3 regions of the Pseudoalteromonas sp. CuT4-3 genome follow, and region 2 is predicted to be linked to each of the others. Evidence: predicted binding sites of a transcription regulator. Region 2 holds the regulator's gene; each other region holds the start of a gene.
The links. Region 2 encodes LexA, which represses DNA repair genes until DNA is damaged. Its sites were predicted from a motif close to TACTGTATNNNNATACAGTA; they were not measured.

Region 1 (6,781 bases), 1.3 Mb from region 2:
ACCTTCAGGGCTTGCGTCCATACCTTTTTTACCTTCTTCCCAACCAGCAGGACATACTTCGCCGTTTTCGCTGTGAAATGCTAGCGCGTCAACCATGCGGATCATTTCGTCGATGTTACGACCAAGTGGTAAGTCGTTCACTACTTGGTGACGTACGTTACCTTCTTCATCGATTAGGAAAGAGCCACGAAATGCAACGCCCGCTTCAGGGTGCTCAACGTCGTATGCTTTACAAATTTCGTGCTTAACATCTGCAACTAGTGCGTATTGAACTTTACCAATACCGCCGTCTGCTACAGCAGTGTTACGCCATGCGTTGTGTGAGAATTGTGAATCGATAGAAACACCAATTACTTCTACGCCACGCTTTTGGAATTCTTCGTAACGCTTATCAAATGCGATAAGTTCTGAAGGACATACAAACGTGAAATCTAGTGGGTAAAAGAAGATTACTGCTTTTTTACCTTTAATTGTTTCATGAAGGTTATAGCTATCTACAATTTCACCATTACCTAGTACAGCTGCAGCGGTAAAGTCTGGTGCCTGGCGGCCTACTAATACACCCATTTTATTCTCCAAATATTTTGAGTTTGTTGTCGATTGCATACGCAATGCTGATACTTATATGGGCGCTAAAAATTAAAAAACAATAGCGCCACCACATAATTACGTGGAATTTTAAATTTAATAAGGAAAAAAGAACAATCGTATTTAGCGATGTGCACAATCGAAAATACCGAACAGATATTAAAACTTTATTACGCCTATAAAAAAACTGCATTTGCAGGTTTTAAAAATGGGTTAATCCATGATATCGGAAGGCATATCGCCTTTAATATTTTGCCAGATTTCACCGGTTTGATGGCCAAACTTACGCATCATTGAAATCGCGCCATCATGCTCACGGTTTTCAGCCAATACTGTTAGGTCTTTATAAAATTGACGTGCTAACTGGCGAGTGCCTGCGTCTGAGAAATAATGACAACCAATTTTAAAGTAAAACCCTCTAAAACCGTTAAGTATAAGTACGTATATGCGGTTATTACCAGCGACAGCTAATTCGTGGTGTACTTTGTAATCGTAATCTGCAAAAGCTTGCGCAGTGTCTTCAAGTTCATCGCTTTTTGATAAAATTTCAATAACACGCTCAGGGTTAAGCTTTATCGCTGCACGGGTATAAATAGCACTAATATTAGTACGTGCAGATAATAACTGATCGGTCAGCTCTGGCATTTTGTCTTCATCTAAGCGCGCCAGCGTTTCGAGTATGTTTAAACCCGATGTTTCCCAAAAGTTATTCACTCTGGTTGGCTTGCCGTGCTGAATAGTTAGCCAGCCATCGCGTGCTAAACGTTGCAGTACTTCACGTAAGGTTGTTCTGGTTACACCAATTAACTCAGAAAGCTCACGCTCTGCAGGTAGAATTGAACCTGGAGGGAAATCGCCGTTCCAGATAGATTCAACTATATACTCTTCAGCAAATCCTGCTGGGCTTTTAGCTTTAAAAATTCTCATTCAATTCCCACTCGAATTAATCACAACTCATCGTTTTATACGAATAACTGACAGATTGTACCAGATGAAATATAACTAACAAGTAAACTCGTTTGATATAAGTGCCAACCAGCCGCTGAAAATTTCGCAATAGTAAATAATAAAATTCAACATGCTTAAATTAGGCCTAATTAGCTAAATAAATTAACCCTACTCATAGTAGGTACATTAATGCTATTGCTGTTTTTGCTTAACCATTACATTACTACAATAATTCCCGTGTGCGGCAACAAGCACATTCAAAAGTCGCATACAGCAGAGCATGTTAACTGTAACGTTTAAACAAGCCTTTTTAGCGAACCAATCTTATATTACATGTTCACTTAGCAAATTAATCTTAACCTTTCCCTAAATAGGATTGGCCAAAACCGCTTATTAATTTCATCTTAAAAAAAGCGACTTCGGTAGCTTTTTTACCCTTTTTGTTGCTCGTTACTTTATCCTAGTACATAATTCAACGTCTTATTTCAATGCGGATTTTTTATGAACTGGCTAGCACAACTCCCTACTCAACGTACTCCATGGCTACTATTTACAGGCATTGTATTTTTATTAGAAGTCACCGCACTGTTTTTTCAATACCAGATGGGACTTGCTCCATGCATTATGTGTATTTACCAGCGAACTGCGGTATTAGGCTTATTAGGGGCAGGCATTATTGGCGCAACTAAACCACAAAGTAAATTAGTACGCGCTATCGCTTATTTAGTGTGGGGTGTATCAAGTGTGTGGGGTTACTTTATTGCACGTGAGCACATTGAAATGCAAACAACCACCGATCCCTTTGCGTTTAGCTGTGAGTTTGAGCCAAACTTTCCTTCATTTATGCCATTGCATGAATGGATCCCAAGCTTTTTTCAAGCCACAGGGGATTGCGGTAATATCGATTGGCAATTTGCGGGATTAAGTATGCCAGCATGGATGGAAATACTATTTGCGTTATTTACTATCACGCTTTTTGTAATTGTTACCACTCGCTTACTTACTAAAAAGACTATTTAATATGTTTACGTTTTTTACCAGTCAGCTGCCTGAACTAAAGCACCTTAAAGTGAGGCAGCGACAAGCCGTTGTTGCTATTGCGCTAAGCATGCTACCTGCCACCGATAGAGTGTTATTAAGAATAGTAAAGCTGATATTGCTCAGCCCATTGTTTTTATTATTTACTGTTTTTAAAGGGTGGGAACTCATTCCCTTTTTAATTTTAGGTGGCCTATGTTACCCGCTTTTAACAACCCCGATTGAAATAAACTTCGCTAAAAAATATTTAGCCAAAGCACTTGAGCAGTATTCACAGGGCGCTTAGCGCCCTGCCTATTATAAAGACACTTTTCCTTCTAGTTTAGCTACAAGCTTTTTACCTATTCCTTTTACGTTAGCTAAATCGCTCAGTTGGGCAAATTCGCCATTTTCAACCCTGTAATCAACAATAGCCTGCGCTTTTTTCTTACCAATACCAGGCAACTTGGCCAGCATTTCTGAATCGGCACTATTAATATTAATAACCGGCGCTTGCGGCATTTCAACCATAGGCTTATCTTCAACAGGGTTAGCGTGGGTAAACGCGCTAAAGCTTAAAAAGCTAATAATAAGTAGCGTTAATAGATTTTTCATTTGTCATTCCTTATTTTTGTTTATACCAAAGCGTTATAGTTAAACGGCTAATTTGGCTTTAAACATGTGCTTAATTTTTATTTGAGGAAATAATGTTAAATAAGGAGCAACGCGCATCACTTACATTATTTCCAGTGCATAATCACCTAAATCCGAAAACCTAAAATGCAGCTGGTACAACAAGTGATTGCTTAACTAAAGTAAAGTTACGCTTTTTTGTCAAATTGATGACAAGCTAAAAATGCACCGAATACTTGCAATTTTACACACAAACATTTACTGTATATAAAAACAGTGACCTGCGGGTCAGTAACCACATTACCACGCAATCAAGCAGGAGAGATCATGGCTGTTGTTGTTAAATATGTTGTAGAACGAAACGGAGTTGAGCGAATGACGTTTACTACTAAAAAAGAAGCGGATGCCTATGACAAAATGCTCGATATAGCAGAATCGCTTGAGGTGATGCTGGAAAAAGTAGATGTACCATTGAGCGAGCAACAGGTTGAATCGCTTGCGCTTGAAATTGCAAAGAGTAAAGATGACTTTATGGCTGTGTTAAAAGGCGCAAAAGAGCCCACTACAAAAAGTACAGCTAAAGCTAAAAAAGCCGACAACATAGCATCAATAAAAGATAACGACGAGCAACAAGCTAGCTAATTTGTGACTATTTTAAATAAAGGGCTGCTACTAAATAGCAGCCCTTTTTTATTAATTTTTGAACAGTTACAAATTTTTTCTGGCTTTTTAGACTGAAATTGATACATTAATCCGGTTAATAGCGAGTGTTTATGTGCCATGTCAGTATTTATTAAGTCTTTTTACCAAAAATTTTTCCCAGCCCGTCAGTTGCTTATTCGTCAAAATGGCGAAGTTAAGCATGTTGTTTTGGCGCCTTGGTTTCAGCTTTTTACAGTACTGCTTATTTTAGGCACTATTACTTGGGTCGGTATTTCTAGTTTTCGTGTTTATAGCCAAACAAATAAAATTACCGACATAGAACAAAGCCAAATTGACAAACAACAAGCGTGGCAAAAGCAGGTGAAAGAACAAAAAGCACTGCACGCTAAGCAATTAGAACAACTTGCAGTACTAGAGCAAAAGCAGGCACTTTTGCAAGGTATGATTGAATCCCTCCCCGCATCTATTAGTAAAGAGACAATAAAACTAGAAGAACAACTTGAATCGCCTGTTAATCAAGACAAAGGCGAGTTTCATGAACCACTTGTAGATGAAGAGCCGAAAAACAAACATGCCAGCCTTCTAACGCCAATCACTTTTGCCGCTCGTTATGAGCGCTTAAATAAATACTACGAGCATAATTTTGCGCTTATTGATGCGCAAATTAATAAACGCCATGATGCAATTTTAGCGATGTTAAAAGGCGCAGGCTTAGAGTCAGCCCTTGAACAACATTTAGCACTGGGCGCACAAACCAGTGCGCAAGGTGGCCCGTTAGATGTATTTGATGAAGCTAAAATACCAGGGCAGTTTTTAGCCATTGTTGATAAGCTATTATTACTTAACAACCTTGAAAACTTTTTAACAGAGCTGCCTAACTCACTGCCCTTGCCTGCAGCTAAATACTATATTTCGAGCAATTTTGGGTTACGTAAAGATCCGATGAACAACCGCCGCGCTTTTCACAAAGGTGTTGATTTAGCCGGCTGGCATAAAACCGAAATTTTTGCCCCTGCTGATGCACGTGTATTGCGCGCTGGTAAAAATGGCGGCTATGGTAACTTTATCGAGCTAGAGCACAAAAATGGCTTGGTCACCCGTTTTGGCCACTTAAATAAAATTAAAGTGAAAAAAGGCCAAACAATTGCTAAAAATGAGGTAATTGGATTAATGGGCAGTACTGGCAGAAGTACCAGCACCCACTTACACTATGAAGTGTTACTCGATGGCAAACATGTCAATCCTCTAAAAATAACAAAGGCGCTTTCTCGTGTTCGGTAAAAAAAAGCAACCAAGTAGTCAAACTACGTTAAAAAGAGTAAATCATACCCCTTCTATTATTTCTGAAGATGTGCGCTTAACTGGCACACTTACAAGCCAAGGCGAAGTGCAGCTAGATGGCCGAATTGATGGCGATATAAAGGCAGAGCACTTGGTAATTGGCTCTACCGGCATTGTTGAAGGTGTGGTTGAAGCTAAAAGTGTCATTGTAAAAGGCAAAATTATTGGCTCACTAAACGCAAGTGAAGTGAATATTCAAAGCAGCGCTCACGTACATGGCGACGTTTTTCACGACACACTAAGTATTGATGCTGGAGCCATTATTGAAGGCAGCTTAAAACAGCGCTTTGAAAAAGAAGAACCGGAACTTATTAGCGAAGATTTAAAGCCGGCTAAAGAAGTAAAAACTTTGCTTGATGATGCTGATAGCGACTTGTCGTTTGTTAATAAGCAAGCCGCTGATAAAGCCAAATCTAATTAAGCGCTCATTACTTTTTCTCGGTTATGTACATCGTAATATCTGCAGTGAACACCAGTTCATTGCGGGTATTGTAAAGCTTAACTGGCACCACTAAATCTTCTTTATCTACCCATTGGCGAGGCAAGTCGATTTCTGCAATAGCAGTTACATCGGTATCAACCTTTGCTAAATAGTGTACCGTCATTCCTTTTGGGATCCAGCGATGCGTTTTATAAGGCACGGTGGCATCTACCATTACACCAGCACACAGCTCAGCTAAGTTACATTGTGCAATAGCATGAATAGTCCCAATATGGTTATGCACACTACGGCGGTTTTTTACGACAGCGCTACAGTGTCCTTCTCTTAATTCGAGCACGTAAGGTTTCATTGAGCCAAAATACGGGGCTTTTATGCATACCGCTTTGCTAAACAACCAATTGCCAAAAGGTAAGCGTTTAAATTTAAGCCAGGTTTTTAAAAGGGCTGATTTATTACTCATTGTTATTTCCCATTTTGTGTTTATAAATCCAAATTAACACATCAGACCAGTTAAAAAAAGCGCAATTGACCGCGCTGTTAATCCTAATGTCATGAAATATTTATCACAATAAAGCGTGGCTCACTCATAAGCCCTTTCTTTTTTATAAGCGGGCACCTAAAATAGCCAGCAAAAGGAGACCTAATGCAAACACAGCCCGCTAAACCTAATTTAATTTTATTACTCATCTTAGCGTTACTCGTAATATTTTGCCCTATGGCAATTGATATTTATCTTCCCGCTTTTCCAACTATTGCCACGCAATTTAACGTAACCGAACAACAGGTTCAGCAAACAGTGGCTATTTTTATGCTTACTGTGGGTTTAGGGCAATTAATTGCAGGGCCATTAGCAGATAGATTTGGCCGAAAGCCGGTAGCGGTTGTAGGTGTTAGCTTATATGCAGGCTCAGCCTTACTTGCCTACATGGCGCCCTCTTTTGCTGTATTAATGTTTGCACGCGCTCTGCAAGGGTTAGGTGCATGTGCTACGTTTGTTGTTGCTTTTGCAATTGTACGTGATAAATACGGCAGCGAACGCAGCGGGCAGATGATTACCTATTTAAATGGAATTGTGTGCTTTATTCCTGCGCTTGCGCCTATTTTAGGTGCTTGGCTTACCGTGCAATTTGGCTGGCGCATGAACTTTAT
Region 2 (6,781 bases):
GAATGGCAGTCCAAAGAATTTCTACTTTGGTACTTTCATGAAATTGGGCAGGAACTGCCCCTTTAGATTTACGGTGATGAATCAGTGCCCAAAACATTATTGCGAACACTATCACCCCAATCACACAACATATTAAAAATATGGTCATGTGTAGCTGATATACATTATTACTTATATCGGTTACGCCCTTGCGCATATTGTATTGGCTATTAGCCAGCACTTGCTGCGGGAACATAATCAACACAAGCCACAAGGTAGAGGTCAGTTTACCCATGTGACGGCTCCTTTGATGCTATTGCGAATGCAAAGCGAAGAGGCATACGGCTTAAACGCCAATTCGTTATTTTTATTTTTTAACCAATCTTATTTTTAATTGGTATCGCTAGGACAACAAAAGGTTTGTGTATATTGTGTGTTCTCATAACTAAAAAGCTGTGAGTTATTGTTAGTCCAGCACATTAATGATTAGCTAAAAAACGTACAACAAGCAAGTTTTAGTATAAAAAACAATCAAGTGATATTTTAAAATTGACTAAATGACGGCGTATTAAATTGTTATTTAACAGCCAAGATACGAGCAAAATTAAGGGATGTAACACGCCTAGGAAGATAAAAGTATGAGTGAAAAAAAGTTTACAGCCTAAATAATTTTAGGGCGCTTTGAGATGGTGGAAGGTCTGTTTTTAAAACAAAAATGCACACTTAAAAGTGCGCATTTATAAATATTACTTAAAAATAGTTAAAAATTACATCCAGTCGGCATTTCTTATTACGCCAACGGCTAACCCTTCAATATTAAAAGATTCGTTTTCAAGGTCTACTTCAATTGGCTTAAACTCTTCGTTCTCGGCGTGTAATAATACTTTTCGGCCTGCTTTTTCTAGGCGTTTTACGGTTACGTCTTCATCTACTCGCGCAACCACAACTTGGCCGTTTTCTGCTGTTTGAGTACGGTGTACGGCAAGCAAGTCACCATCCATAATACCTATATCTTTCATACTCATGCCGTTAACACGCAGTAAAAAGTCGGCGGCTGGTTTAAACATAAGTGGGTCTATTTTACAGTGACTCTCAACATGTTCTTGCGCCAAAATAGGCGAACCCGCTGCAACTCTACCTATTAATGGTAGGCCTAGTTGCTCTGGCTCTTCTTCTTCAACCAATTGAATACCACGGCTTGCGCCTGGTTTCATTTTAATAACACCTTTTTTGGCAAGCGCTTTTAAGTGCTCTTCTGCGGCATTGGCACTTTTAAAACCTAGTGTTTGCGCAATTTCGGCACGTGTAGGAGGCATACCAGTGTCTTTAATAAAAACTTTTATTAGTTCGAGTATTTGAGCTTGGCGTTTAGTTAATGGTCGCATACAACTGGTTTTCCATACAGTACATTTAACTGTGAGTATATACAGTTAAATAAAAATCGCAAATTTAAATTGTGCTTTAAAATAGCTAAATACACCGCACTTGGATAAATTTTAGGTAATTACAGACGTTCAGTATTTAAAATGCTATAAATTTGCTTTCAATATAAAGGAGTAATTATGAGTATTTGGCATCAACCCATCACATTAGAGCTTTGCAAACAGTTAGATGAGGGAATAAACGGCCAAGGCACGCTGATGAAAACCATGGGCATAGAAATAACCGAAATAGGAGATGATTACCTAGTGGCTACCATGCCTGCTATTCCTGAGCATCATAATCCTATTGGTATGGTACATGGTGGCGCAAATGTGGTACTTGCCGAAACCGTAGCAAGCTACGCCGCTAACTTTGTCGTGGACTTTACAAAATTTTATTGTGTTGGACAGGAAATTAGCGCCAGCCACTTAAAGGCCTCTCGAAATGGCACTTTAACCGCCGTTACTCGTGCATTTCATATTGGTAAGCGCAGTTCTGTATGGGAAATAAAAATAACCAATAGCCGCGGCGAGCTTTGCTGCGTATCAAAAATGACCGCAGCGGTTGTCGAGCGCAAATAATCAACTATGGCTACTTTTCGATAGGGTAAATCGTTATTTCCATACCAGCGCCAATGGCAGATATGCGTAGCAGTGTATCTGCATGTAGAGCTTGGTTAAAACACTTAGGTGACGTGCCCGACTCAAAGCCTATATCAAACGTTCTGCGCGAACAGCTTAGCCACTGCTTAAGCGCATTACGTGAACACGACTCTATTAATTCACATAAGTGGTTGATTGCTTTGTCTGGCGTGGTTATATCACCTGAGGCTTCAATACGCGCCAATTGACGATATTCGTCTTTGTCATAATGCAAAACCATCGCGTTTTTCTTTAAGTCTGCCACTAGGGCGCTAATATCTTGTTTAGACTCAAGCTCTAGATCTACATTTAAAAATTGAATTTCCGACATTGTCTGCTTTTTACCCTCTTATAGTTTCATCGCAAACTTTAACGCAGTTTTACTTTTATACCAAATCAACTAAGCGCTAAACATGGCTTTATTCATAGAAAATACCTGTTTAAACGCCATTGGCACCTAATTTGCCTTATAAAACGGGTTAGGCTAGTTACGCTTAATTTTACCGTTTATGTATGAAAGTTATACACACACTGTGTAATTAAACGCTTCAGGAGGACAATTATGGTAGATCATGGCCCGCAAATTAAAAACGACGATCAGTACGATGCGCTTCGAGATGAAGGAATGAGCAAACAAAAAGCCGCGCGCATTGCTAATAGCAATACTCATAAAACCGCTGTTAAAGGCGGCAAAGCCTCAAAGTATGAGCAGCGCACTAAAAAGCAGCTGTATAATAAAGCTAAAGAGCTCGGCATTAGCGGCCGCTCTAAAATGAGCAAACAAGGGCTAATAAATGCCTTGCGTGAGCATTAAACGCAGCCTCGCTGATTTTTTATCGCTCCTTTTTATTATTTTTATAAAGTTAGAGTAAGCTTATGAATAACTGCGACAAAATGCCGCAGTAAAAGCATGGGTTGTTGTAATACACTAACGCTAAAAAATAATAAGAAGCACAAAATGAGAAAACAACTATTTAAGCGCGCTCGAAAACTACATAAGTGGCTAGGCTATTTACTTGCCTTACAAATTTTAGCTTGGCTGTTAGGCGGCTTAGTAATGAGCGCGATACCACTTGAATACGTACACGGTAAGCACCTTGCTAAGCGTACACTTACAAACCCATTTACTCAAGCAGACTACCCCACATCACTCGATAATATTACTGCGCAAGTGCCTAACCCCACGCAAATAGTGTTTGAGCACTTTTTAACGACCCCGCTTATTACTGTTATTAATAGTGGCGAGCAGCAAAGCTTTAATGGTTTAACGGGGCGCCCTTTTCAGCCACCCACCAAAATACAAATTACCGCTAATGCACAAGCGCATTTACTCATCGACGCTAAGCCAATTAGCACAACGCTTTTAAAACAAGGCACTCGAGAGGTGGGATACAAAACAAATGTGTGGCAAGTACAATTTAACGACACCTTTAATACTACGCTGTATTTAAATGCAATTAACGGCAAAGTTATCACCGTTCGCAGCACACTATGGCGCATATTCGACTTTTTTTGGATGCTACACATAATGGATTACGGCGAGCGAGAAGATTTTAACAACCCGCTCCTCATCAGTTTTGCAGCCACCAGCGTACTATTTTGTTTATGCGGTATTATTTTATTAATACAAAACGTTAGGCTAAAAAAACTTACACGTGTTGGTCAATCAAAATAGGGTTGCCGTCTGGGTCTGTAATAATAAAGCTTTTATCACCCACAGGTTCAACCTGGATATGAGCGTTTTGAAAATATTCGCTAAGCGTATCAACATCCTTAAACTCTGTAACGGTTTGTGCGTTTTGATCCCAGCCAGGATTGAAGGTCAGCATGTTTTTATCAAACATACCCGAGAACAAGCCAATTAAATGCTCACCGTTTTTCATCACTAACCAGCTTTGCTCTATCTCACCTGCAAACTCGCTAAAGCCCAGCTTTTCGTAAAACGCTTTTGAGGCTCTAATATCTTTAACCGTTAAACTTATTGAAAAAGCACCTAGCATAGTCATCTCCTCGCTATTTTTTATATCAGTATAGAGTGTACTAAGCATTGCGGATTAAAATTTGTTCAGGCTTTATCTTTTAGCAGCAAAACTTTAGACTAGCGCCTCCTGTAGTTCACGTATGTGATGGATATGCTTAAATTTATTTTGGCCTTTGTGGCTTGTTGTATTTGTTTTTCTGCATCGAGTGAAGAATTTACCCGTTTTTCAACGGCTAAAAGGCACTTAATTAAAACCCTACCCGAAAACGCCAAAAGCCTTTACTGCGGCTGCGACATTAAAAAGCAAGGTAAAAAGCTAATCCCCGACCCTAGCAACTGTGGTTATATTCCGCGTAATACGTTAACTTCCTCTGGTAAAGTTAATGTACGTGCACTGCGTATAGAGTGGGAGCATATAGTGCCGGCGTGGGAATTTGGTCACCAGCTACAGTGCTGGCAAAACGGTGGCCGTAAAAACTGTCGCAAGGTCAGTGCTAAATTTAGAAAAATGGAAGCCGATATAAACAATTTAGCCCCCGCAATTGGCGAAATTAACGCAGATCGCTCTAACTATCGCTTTGGTATGCTTAGCGAAAACGCTGCCCAATATGGCCGCTGCAAAGTAAAGGTTAACTTTAAACAACGCGTTGTAGAGCCTCCTTTTTATGCCCGTAAGCGCATTGCCGACACCTACGCCTATATGCAAAAAACATACGGCTTAAAAATATCAGACAAACAACAAAAACTATTTGATGCCTGGCAAAAACAAGCATTTGCAGATAAAAGCAGCGCAAGTAAGCTGTAGCACACCTAAGTGTATACACTCATTTACATAATTTAGGGGCGAATACGTTGAATAAATGAGCGGGTGTTGTAGTATTTTAAACAACTTATTTACAAAAAGTAGTTTTGTATGTTTAAAAATAATAAAGCAACACTCGCTATTATTGCTGCACTTTCAAGTCTAACGCTTGTGGGCTGTGGCGGTGGTAGCAGCATGAATGAAACGCCCGACCCAGTCGTCACACCTCCTGCAAACACAGCCCCGACATGGACGGCAGGTGTATTTGAGCCATCGGAGGAGTTAAAAAACTTTTGCGAAAACCCACGCACAGGTAACGATCCGTTTAATAATAATGAGCCTTACCCAGACCAAGCCGGTTCAGCCCTTTACGAAAAGCTTTGGCTTCGCTCGTGGAGCGACGAAACCTACCTTTGGTATGATGAAATAGCCGATAACGACCCTGAAAACTTTGCTACAGTGGCCGATTATTTTGCCCAACTAAAAACCGAAGAACTAACCGACTCTGGTGCTAAAAAAGATAATTTTCATTTTTCAGAGCCTTCTGAGGACTACTTTCAAGAAGCGCAATCAGGTGTAACCTCAGGCTATGGTATAAATTGGGCATTTATTGGCGACCCAGCTGATAGAATTTTACGTGTTGCCTACCTAGAAGACGACTCACCAGCAAGCCAAATTGGTTTTCAACGTGGCGATACCGTACTTGAAGTTGATGGCGTAAGCATTAATACCAGCACACAAGCAGGCGTAGATACCTTAAACGAAGGATTATTTAGCCCCACTAATGGCGACTCGCACACCATCGTTGTGCGCAGTAACAATGGCGCTGAAAAAACCTTTAACGTAACTGCCGGCAACATAGAGCAAACACCTGTACAAAACGTAAAAACCATTACCACTGCAAATGGCACTAGCGTAGGGTACATGCAGTTTAATAGCCATATAGGTATTGCCCAAGAAGGCTTAATTGCTGCAGTTAATAAATTTAAAACCGATAACGTGGAAGAGCTTGTTATCGACTTTAGGTATAACGGAGGCGGTTTATTAGCGCTTTCTTCGCAGCTGGCTTACATGGTGGCGGGCAGCGCCAACATTCAAAACCGTATTTATTACCAAACTCAGCAAAACGATAAACAACCGGTAGAGTCGCCTTTTCCGTTTATAGATGAAGAAATTGATTACTCAACTTTTTTTAGCACTGGCGAAAGCCTCCCCGATTTAAACCTATCTAAGGTGTATGTGCTTAGTACATCGGGTACGTGTTCAGCCTCAGAAGCCTTTATTAATGGCTTAAAAGGCATTGACGCCGAGGTAGTGCTCATTGGCGACACAACCTGCGGTAAACCATACGGTTTTACCCCAACACATAACTGTGGCACCACCTATTACACCATTCAATTTAGCGGTATTAACAGTAAAGGGTTTGGTGAATATGCAGCAGGCTTTACGCCAACGCCTACACCACAGTTTGATGCTGATGTAAAAGGCTGTGTAGTCAGTGACGACTTTGATAATCAATTAGGCAATCCAAACGAAGGGCTACTCTCTACTGCGCTTTATCATATTGATAATAACGGCACGTGCCCTGTTAGCACCGCCTCTGCAAGTATTAAAACGCAAGTACAAAGCGCTGCTGGCGATAGCAAGCAGCTATTACCTTTAAACGCACCTAATAACGTTAACCGTGGCAATATGGATTTAACCTGGCCTACGTTAAATAAGGATAAGTAATGGCTAAACTACTGGCAATATTAACCTTATTATTTATTGGAGGCTGTAACAGTATGAGTAATGCCACTGCTAAGCCTGCACTACTTACCGAGGTAAACCCAGGCGTTATAGCCACGCTCCAGCAAGCGATTATAAAAGCAAAGGGCGGCACACTAGTTACACTGGCCGACACCGTTTTTACTAAACGCAGCGAGCTATTATTAAGCCATGGAAATAGTAAAGACT
Region 3 (6,781 bases), 1.6 Mb from region 2:
GGGTTTGAACTTAGCGAGCGCACCATTAGCCAAGCATTAGCGCCTGTTAAAATACCGCCTTTACCGGTGCAGCGTTTTGCCAATATTTTAACCGATTCAAAACTACGCTCGCTTACGCAAGCTATGTGCCTAAGCCAAGAGCAAAGTGCGGTAGGGCAACAAGATGACCTTTTAATAAATTTAACTGCCACAAAAAATACGGATTATTACCGCATTAATACCCAGCCGTATGGTTGCGCATTAAGTAATTTGTCACTGAATGTAGAGCGCTTTTAACCTTAAGCGCTAGTACTAAATATACTTAATAACCCGATACAAAGGTTTATGTTTATTTTAATGGGCTATAAAATAGCGCCCAAGTAATTTATACCTATTCGCTTAATTTAGTGGTTACGTTTTGCGAATAGGCATTAACCAAGCAGATTTTACAAAGAGCAATTTATGAATAACGAGCACGACATAATCGACAACCTAGCAGAGCTAGAGAACTTTTTAGTAATGGTAGAAAACGGCGGCTTAGGCTTAAAAGGTGTATCGGGTGTAGGTATGGCTACAAGCAATAAAGACGGCAGCCATTTTGTTGCAGTATTTGACGACAAACAACAGTTATTACTGGCGCGTGGCATAACAGCCGAGGTATTTGAAAACGGTAAAGACATGGTGCGTAATGGTGTAGGGCGTACACACTAATAAAAACTAAAAAGCGCCGTATGGCGCTTTTAACTGCTTAAAACTAACTCTAAAATATTTAAAGCCTGTCGACTTGTTTTGAACTAATACTGGTCACAATATTATTTTCAAAACGGATCAATACAATGTACATCCCACCAATTGAGCCTTTTAGTTTATAAGTAAACTCTTCTGTTTTAACTAATTTGTCGCCATTACCAATATCAACAGCTTCATTAAGCACATCTTTATAAAGTGGTGCGCCTACTACAGCTACAATGTCAGATTTAGTTTTACCCACACTTAAAAGATTTCCGTTTTTAAGTCAAAACTACCTTGGGCAAACGCAAAGCTTGAAATAAAAAGAGATAAAAGCAGAGGAAACAAAATACGTTTTTTCATAAGTCATCCTTAAACACATAGTATTTAATGCTAGGTATACAAGGTAATACAGAAAAATGACAGTGAAAAAGAAATAAAGAGGAGGTTAAATGGTCGGTATGGCAGGATTTGAACCTGCGACCCCTGACACCCCATGACAGTGCGCTACCAAGCTGCGCTACATACCGACGTTGTTTGCAATAGTACGTATATTTTATTAAAAATCAATAAGTGATTGTTTGTTTGCGTGTTTATTGTGCAAATGAGCTAAAAAACTTTAAGCTAAGGGCGTATCGCCCTTAGTAAGCACATGCCGTGCAGCGCATGTTAAGCCACCAAAGAACAAGGCGGGCTAATCTTTATTTAGCCATTGGTTGATCGAGTCATACATTTCATCGCGTATCAGCAGTTGTGCTTCTTTATTTGGATGTAATTGATCTCTTTGCATTAAGTTTGGCTTATCTGCCACATTAAGCATAAAAAAGTTAAGTAAATGAGCATTTGTTTTTTCACTTACTTGTGTAAAACTGTCAGTGAACATTTTACTGTAACGCGGCCCGTAATTAGGGGGAATGTAAATTTCCATTAACGCGACCATGGCATTTTCAGCTTGGCTTTTTTCGATTAAATCCGTTAAGTTGGCCTGCATTTTTGTTACCGGAAAACCACGTAAACCATCATTAGCACCAAGCTCAATAAGTACATGGCTTGGTTGGTATTGCGCTAGTAAGGCATCTAGCCTGCGTAAAGCGCCACCGGTAGTTTCGCCACTAATACTGGCATTAATTAGCTCTATATTACGCTGCTCTGCATCGTATTTATCTTGTAACAATTTAACCCAGCCTTGCTCTTGTTTAAGCCCATAGGCTGCACTTAAACTGTCTCCAAGTATTAAAATCGTGTTGTCGGCCGCCGCACTAAGTGGTTTGATAACTAAAAATAAAACGAATACAAAACGTAGGATTGAATGAGTCATATGTCAGCGCTTTCTCAATTAAATATTATTCAAGTAAATGGTTTGTCTAAAGTAGTTTCTACCTTCGAAGGTGAGTTGCCCATCCTCAGCGACATCAGCTTTAATGTCAAGCATGGCGAGTCAGTAGCTATTGTTGGCACCTCTGGCTCAGGAAAATCCACGTTATTAAGTTTATTAGCGGGGCTAGATACCGCAAGCAGTGGTGAAATTACCCTTGATGGCGAGCCGCTACATAAATTAGATGAAGAGCAACGCGCGGCATTGCGTGCAGAAAAAGTAGGTTTTGTATTTCAATCTTTTATGTTGGTACAAAGCTTAACGGCACTTGAAAACGTGATGCTGCCGGCAGAGCTTGCTGGCGAAAGCGATGCCAAAGAGCAAGCTCTTGCCCTATTAGAAAAAGTGGGGCTGAGCCATCGTATTGACCATTACCCATCGCAACTCTCTGGTGGTGAGCAGCAACGTGTAGCCATTGCCCGTGCCTTTATAGGCACACCTAAAATTTTATTTGCCGATGAGCCTTCTGCAAATTTAGACAGTAAAAACGGCAAAATGGTGGAGTCACTATTATTTGATTTAAACCAGCAGCACGGCACAACGCTAATTTTAGTAACTCACGATGAAGCACTCGCGCAAAAGTGCCAGCATATTGTACAAATTGAAGCGGGCTGCTTAGTTAAAAACTCAAAAGAGGACGTAGCGAATGTGGGCTAAGTTAGCACTTAAATTATTTGCGCGTGAATTTCGCCGCGGCGAACTAACGGTAATTAGTGCCGCCATTGCGCTGGCGGTATTAACGGTGCTTACACTGTCTATGGTCACTGAGCGAATAGCACAAAGCATAGCGCAAAAAAGTAGCGCGTTTATTGCCGCAGATAGAGTATTGGCAAGCGCCCATGAGCTAGATACGGCGTTTATTAGCAAGGCCAAACAAGAAAACTTACAAACTGCGCAAATGATCTACTTTGACACTATGTTATTTGCCAACGACGAGATGCAATTTACCTCGGTAAAAGCGGCGTCTAACGAATACCCGTTAAAAGGCGAGTTAAAAGTAAAATCATCATTGCTTGGCGAAACACAAGTAGCGCAGGCCGGCCCAAAGCCTGGCAATGTGTGGCTAAGCGAATCGGTTTTTTACAGCTTAAATATTGATATTGGCAGCCAAGTAGAGCTAGGCGCAGCAGTATTTAATGTAGAAAAAGTGGTGGTTGAAGAGCCAGATGCGCCGTTTAATGTATTTTCGAGCAGCCGCAGAGTGCTTATAAATATTGCTGATGTAGCAAAAACTGAGGTTATTCAACCTGGCAGCCGAGTAAATTATCGCCAGCTCTACGCAGGCGATGAATCAGATATAACGCGGTTTTATGAATGGTTAAAGCCGCAAATGGCTGAAAATCAACGTTGGTATGGCGTAAAAGATAGGCAGTCACCTATATCAAATAGCTTAAACCGTGCAGAAAGCTTTTTATTACTGGCCGGTTTGCTGGGCATTATTTTGGCTACGGTTGCTATTGCTGTGTCGGCAAAGCGTTATTGTGAGCGCCAATACGACCCCGTAGCAATGATGAAAACACTTGGCGGAAGCCGTGCATTAATTCGTAAAATATATTTTATGCACTTACTCATGGTGTGTGCTTTAGCGGTTATTGTGGGTTTAGCCATAGGCTACGGTTTACAAGAAATAGCCACTGGTTATTTAGCAAAAAGCATGGATATGAGCTTACCTGCCGCCGGGTTTAAACCTTGGCTGGTGGCCATTAGCACAGGTGTTATATGTGCAGTTATGTTCTCTATTAAGCCACTGCTTGATTTATTTGATATTCCACCGCTTAGAGTATTGCGCCGTAATTTAGGCGACAGACTAGCGGTAAGCCGTGTGCACTTAGGTTTAAGCGCGCTTACGGTGTTTTTATTAATGTGGTTATTTAGTAACAACATTAAAATAACGCTTATTTTATTTGTCTCCACGCTTGCTTTGATTGCGGTTTTGTTTGTTATTTCAAAATTAATATTTGGCGGTGGCCGTAAATTAGGTTTAAAACCAGGCAATAGTTGGTCGTTAGCCATTGCCTCTATACAAAAGCGTGCCAACGTAAATGCGGTGCAGCTTATTAGCTTTTCATTGGCGATAAAATTGCTATTGTTTTTGATTGTGCTTAAAAATGACATGATCTCAGATTGGCAGTCTCAATTACCCGCCGATGCGCCTAATGCATTTTTAGTTAATATTACGCAAAACGAACTTGAGCCTGTAAATAATTACCTAGCAGAGAACGATATTTTAGTTTCGGATTTTTATCCAACCATTCGTGGGCGAGTAAATGCGGTAAATGGCGAGCTTGTGGCGCGTAAAGTGTCGTTGCAAGATAACGAGAAAAAAAATGAAGAAGCGCGTTCAGGCATTGGCCGTGAGCTTAATCTAACCTGGCTTGATAATGTGCCTGCTCAAAACGAAATTGTGCAAGGGCAGTGGTTTGGCGAAGGCGCAGTGGGTGAGGCATCGGTTGAGGAGTCTATGTTGGAGCGCCTAGACGTAGAAATAGGCGACACCTTAACATTTTTAATTGGTGCGCAATCATTTGACGCCAAAATTACCAGTGTGCGTAAAGTAAATTGGGCGACGCTAAAACCTAACTTTTTTATTATTTTAAGCCCCGACGTGCTAAAAGATTTTCCGGCAACGTATATTTCATCTGTGCGTATAGAGCCAGAGCAAAAGAAAGCGTTTAGCCAGTTACTGCGCACTTATCCAACCATTACCGCCATCGATGTAGATAACTTTGTTAAGCAAATACAATCAACCATTGAGCAGGTGTCGTTAGCTATTGGCTTTGTGCTTGCTATTGTGGTTTTGTGTGGCGCATTAGTGCTTATATCTCAGGTGCAAGCGAGCCTTGGCGAGCGAATGCAAGAAATAGTAATACTGCGAACGTTAGGCGCCAAAGGGCGGCTAATAAAAAATGCGACGCTTTATGAGTTTTTGCTATTAGGTGGCTTAGCCGGGTTTGTAGCTGCATTATTTAGTGATGTAGCCTTGCTGATTGTTCAGCAGCAAATGTTTGACTTAGCCGGTAAGTTGCACCCAACAATTTGGCTAATAGGGCCAGTGTCGGGCGGGGTGTTTGTAGCCGCGCTTGGCTACTTTATGATTGCCCGTAAACTTAAACAAAATACCCAAGGCTTAGTACGTGCTTTAGCCTAAGCTATACTTTTAACGCTAAACGCCCGCACTAAGTTGCGGGCGTTTTTGTTTTACTCGCCACTGGTAATTTATACAGTGCTCTGGCATTATTACCGTTATTGAAAAATAACAATAATGAGTGTGCTGTTTGGCCATTATTTTAGGGATAGACCCAGGTTCGCGTTTAACCGGTTATGGTGTGGTTGCGCATCAAGGCGCTAAATTTACCTATTTAGGAAGCGGGTGTATTAAATTAGCCGAGCATGAGTTCCCCATACGATTAAAAATGATCTACCAAGGGATCACGCAAATAATAGAGCAGTTCTCCCCCGAAACCTTTGCCATAGAAAAAGTATTTATGGCGCATAACCCGGATGCCGCGCTAAAACTTGGCCAAGCCCGAGGAGCCGCCATAGTGGGAGCCTCTATGGCCGACTTACCCGTATTTGAATACTCAGCACGGCAAATTAAACAAGCCGTGGTAGGCAATGGCGGCGCCGATAAATCGCAAGTGCAACACATGGTAAAAAATATTTTAAAATTACCTGGCACACCGCAAGCCGATGCGGCCGATGCGCTTGCCATTGCAATTTGCCATGCGCACTCAGAACAAAATTTAATAAAACTAGCGGGTAGCGCAAGCAAAACCGTTAGAGGACGTTTAAGGAAATAAATATGATTGGCCGTTTAAATGGCATTTTAGTTGAAAAGCAGCCGCCCGAAATTTTATTAGAAGTAAGCGGCGTAGGCTACGAAGTACAAATGCCCATGATCTGTTTTTACGACTTACCCAATATTGGCGAAAACGCCATAGTGTACACACACTTTGTAGTACGCGAAGACGCACAACTATTATTTGGCTTTAATAATAAAACCGAGCGCGCGCTTTTTAGAGAACTATTAAAAGCAAATGGTGTGGGTCCTAAACTAGGCCTAGCAATATTGTCGGGCATGTCGGCGCAACAATTTGTTAGTTGCGTAAACAACGAAGATGCCACAACATTGGTTAAATTACCGGGTGTGGGTAAAAAAACCGCTGAGCGTTTAGTGCTTGAAATGAAAGACCGCTTAAAAGATTGGGGTAACGATTTATTTACGCCATTTAGCGATAATGCCGTTATAGAGCCTCCTAGCGATGCAACGATAGCCAATAATGCTGCAGACGATGCCGTATCGGCACTTGTTGCGCTTGGTTATAAATTGCCACAGGCGCAAAAAGCAGTAAAATCGGTAAGTAAACCCGATATGTCTACTGAGGTTCTTATTAAAGAATCTTTAAAATCAATGTTGTGAGTAACCCATGATTGAAGCTGATCGTTTAATTGACGCGAGCGAAAAAACCAACGAAGACACCATAGACCGCGCAATAAGGCCCAAGCTTTTAGCCGACTACAAAGGTCAGCCGCATGTTAAGCAGCAAATGGAAATATTTATAGAGGCAGCGCGCAGCCGCGGTGAAGCGCTCGATCATTTATTAATATTTGGCCCGCCGGGCTTAGGTAAAACCACGCTTGCTAATATTGTTGCCAATGAGCTTAATGTAAGTATTAAAACCACTTCAGGCCCAGTAC

Region 1: a site for LexA is predicted at 3,446-3,465, ahead of VOI46_RS04680 (YebG family protein). Genes of this name have one in related genera too.
Region 3: a site for LexA is predicted at 5,290-5,309, ahead of ruvC (crossover junction endodeoxyribonuclease RuvC). Genes of this name have one in related genera too.

What each region holds. Positions count from the first base shown of each region.
Region 1 covers NZ_CP142030.1:1,042,821-1,049,601, reverse strand. Annotated here, with positions in the region: gene VOI46_RS04705 (peroxiredoxin C) at 1-567, opposite strand, end outside; gene fadR (fatty acid metabolism transcriptional regulator FadR) at 802-1,515, opposite strand; gene dsbB (disulfide bond formation protein DsbB) at 2,038-2,556, shown strand; gene VOI46_RS04690 (DUF6170 family protein) at 2,558-2,860, shown strand; gene VOI46_RS04685 (ComEA family DNA-binding protein) at 2,872-3,168, opposite strand; gene VOI46_RS04680 (YebG family protein) at 3,514-3,828, shown strand; gene VOI46_RS04675 (M23 family metallopeptidase) at 3,967-5,130, shown strand; gene VOI46_RS04670 (polymer-forming cytoskeletal protein) at 5,120-5,611, shown strand; gene VOI46_RS04665 (hotdog fold domain-containing protein) at 5,619-6,092, opposite strand; gene VOI46_RS04660 (multidrug effflux MFS transporter) at 6,276-6,781, shown strand, end outside.
Region 2 covers NZ_CP142030.1:3,424,497-3,431,277, forward strand. Annotated here, with positions in the region: gene coxB (cytochrome c oxidase subunit II) at 1-274, opposite strand, end outside; gene lexA (transcriptional repressor LexA) at 747-1,364, opposite strand; gene VOI46_RS15895 (hotdog fold thioesterase) at 1,542-1,982, shown strand; gene VOI46_RS15900 (hypothetical protein) at 1,993-2,373, opposite strand; gene VOI46_RS15905 (Rho termination factor N-terminal domain-containing protein) at 2,602-2,856, shown strand; gene VOI46_RS15910 (hypothetical protein) at 3,001-3,717, shown strand; gene VOI46_RS15915 (VOC family protein) at 3,692-4,042, opposite strand; gene VOI46_RS15920 (endonuclease) at 4,169-4,828, shown strand; gene VOI46_RS15925 (S41 family peptidase) at 4,937-6,556, shown strand; gene VOI46_RS15930 (hypothetical protein) at 6,556-6,781, shown strand, end outside.
Region 3 covers NZ_CP142030.1:1,357,269-1,364,049, forward strand. Annotated here, with positions in the region: gene VOI46_RS06160 (hypothetical protein) at 1-276, shown strand, start outside; gene VOI46_RS06165 (hypothetical protein) at 442-690, shown strand; gene VOI46_RS06170 (hypothetical protein) at 749-970, opposite strand; tRNA gene VOI46_RS06175 (tRNA-Pro) at 1,162-1,238, opposite strand; gene VOI46_RS06180 (arylesterase) at 1,403-2,026, opposite strand; gene VOI46_RS06185 (ABC transporter ATP-binding protein) at 2,027-2,740, shown strand; gene VOI46_RS06190 (FtsX-like permease family protein) at 2,730-5,231, shown strand; gene ruvC (crossover junction endodeoxyribonuclease RuvC) at 5,359-5,883, shown strand; gene ruvA (Holliday junction branch migration protein RuvA) at 5,886-6,503, shown strand; gene ruvB (Holliday junction branch migration DNA helicase RuvB) at 6,511-6,781, shown strand, end outside.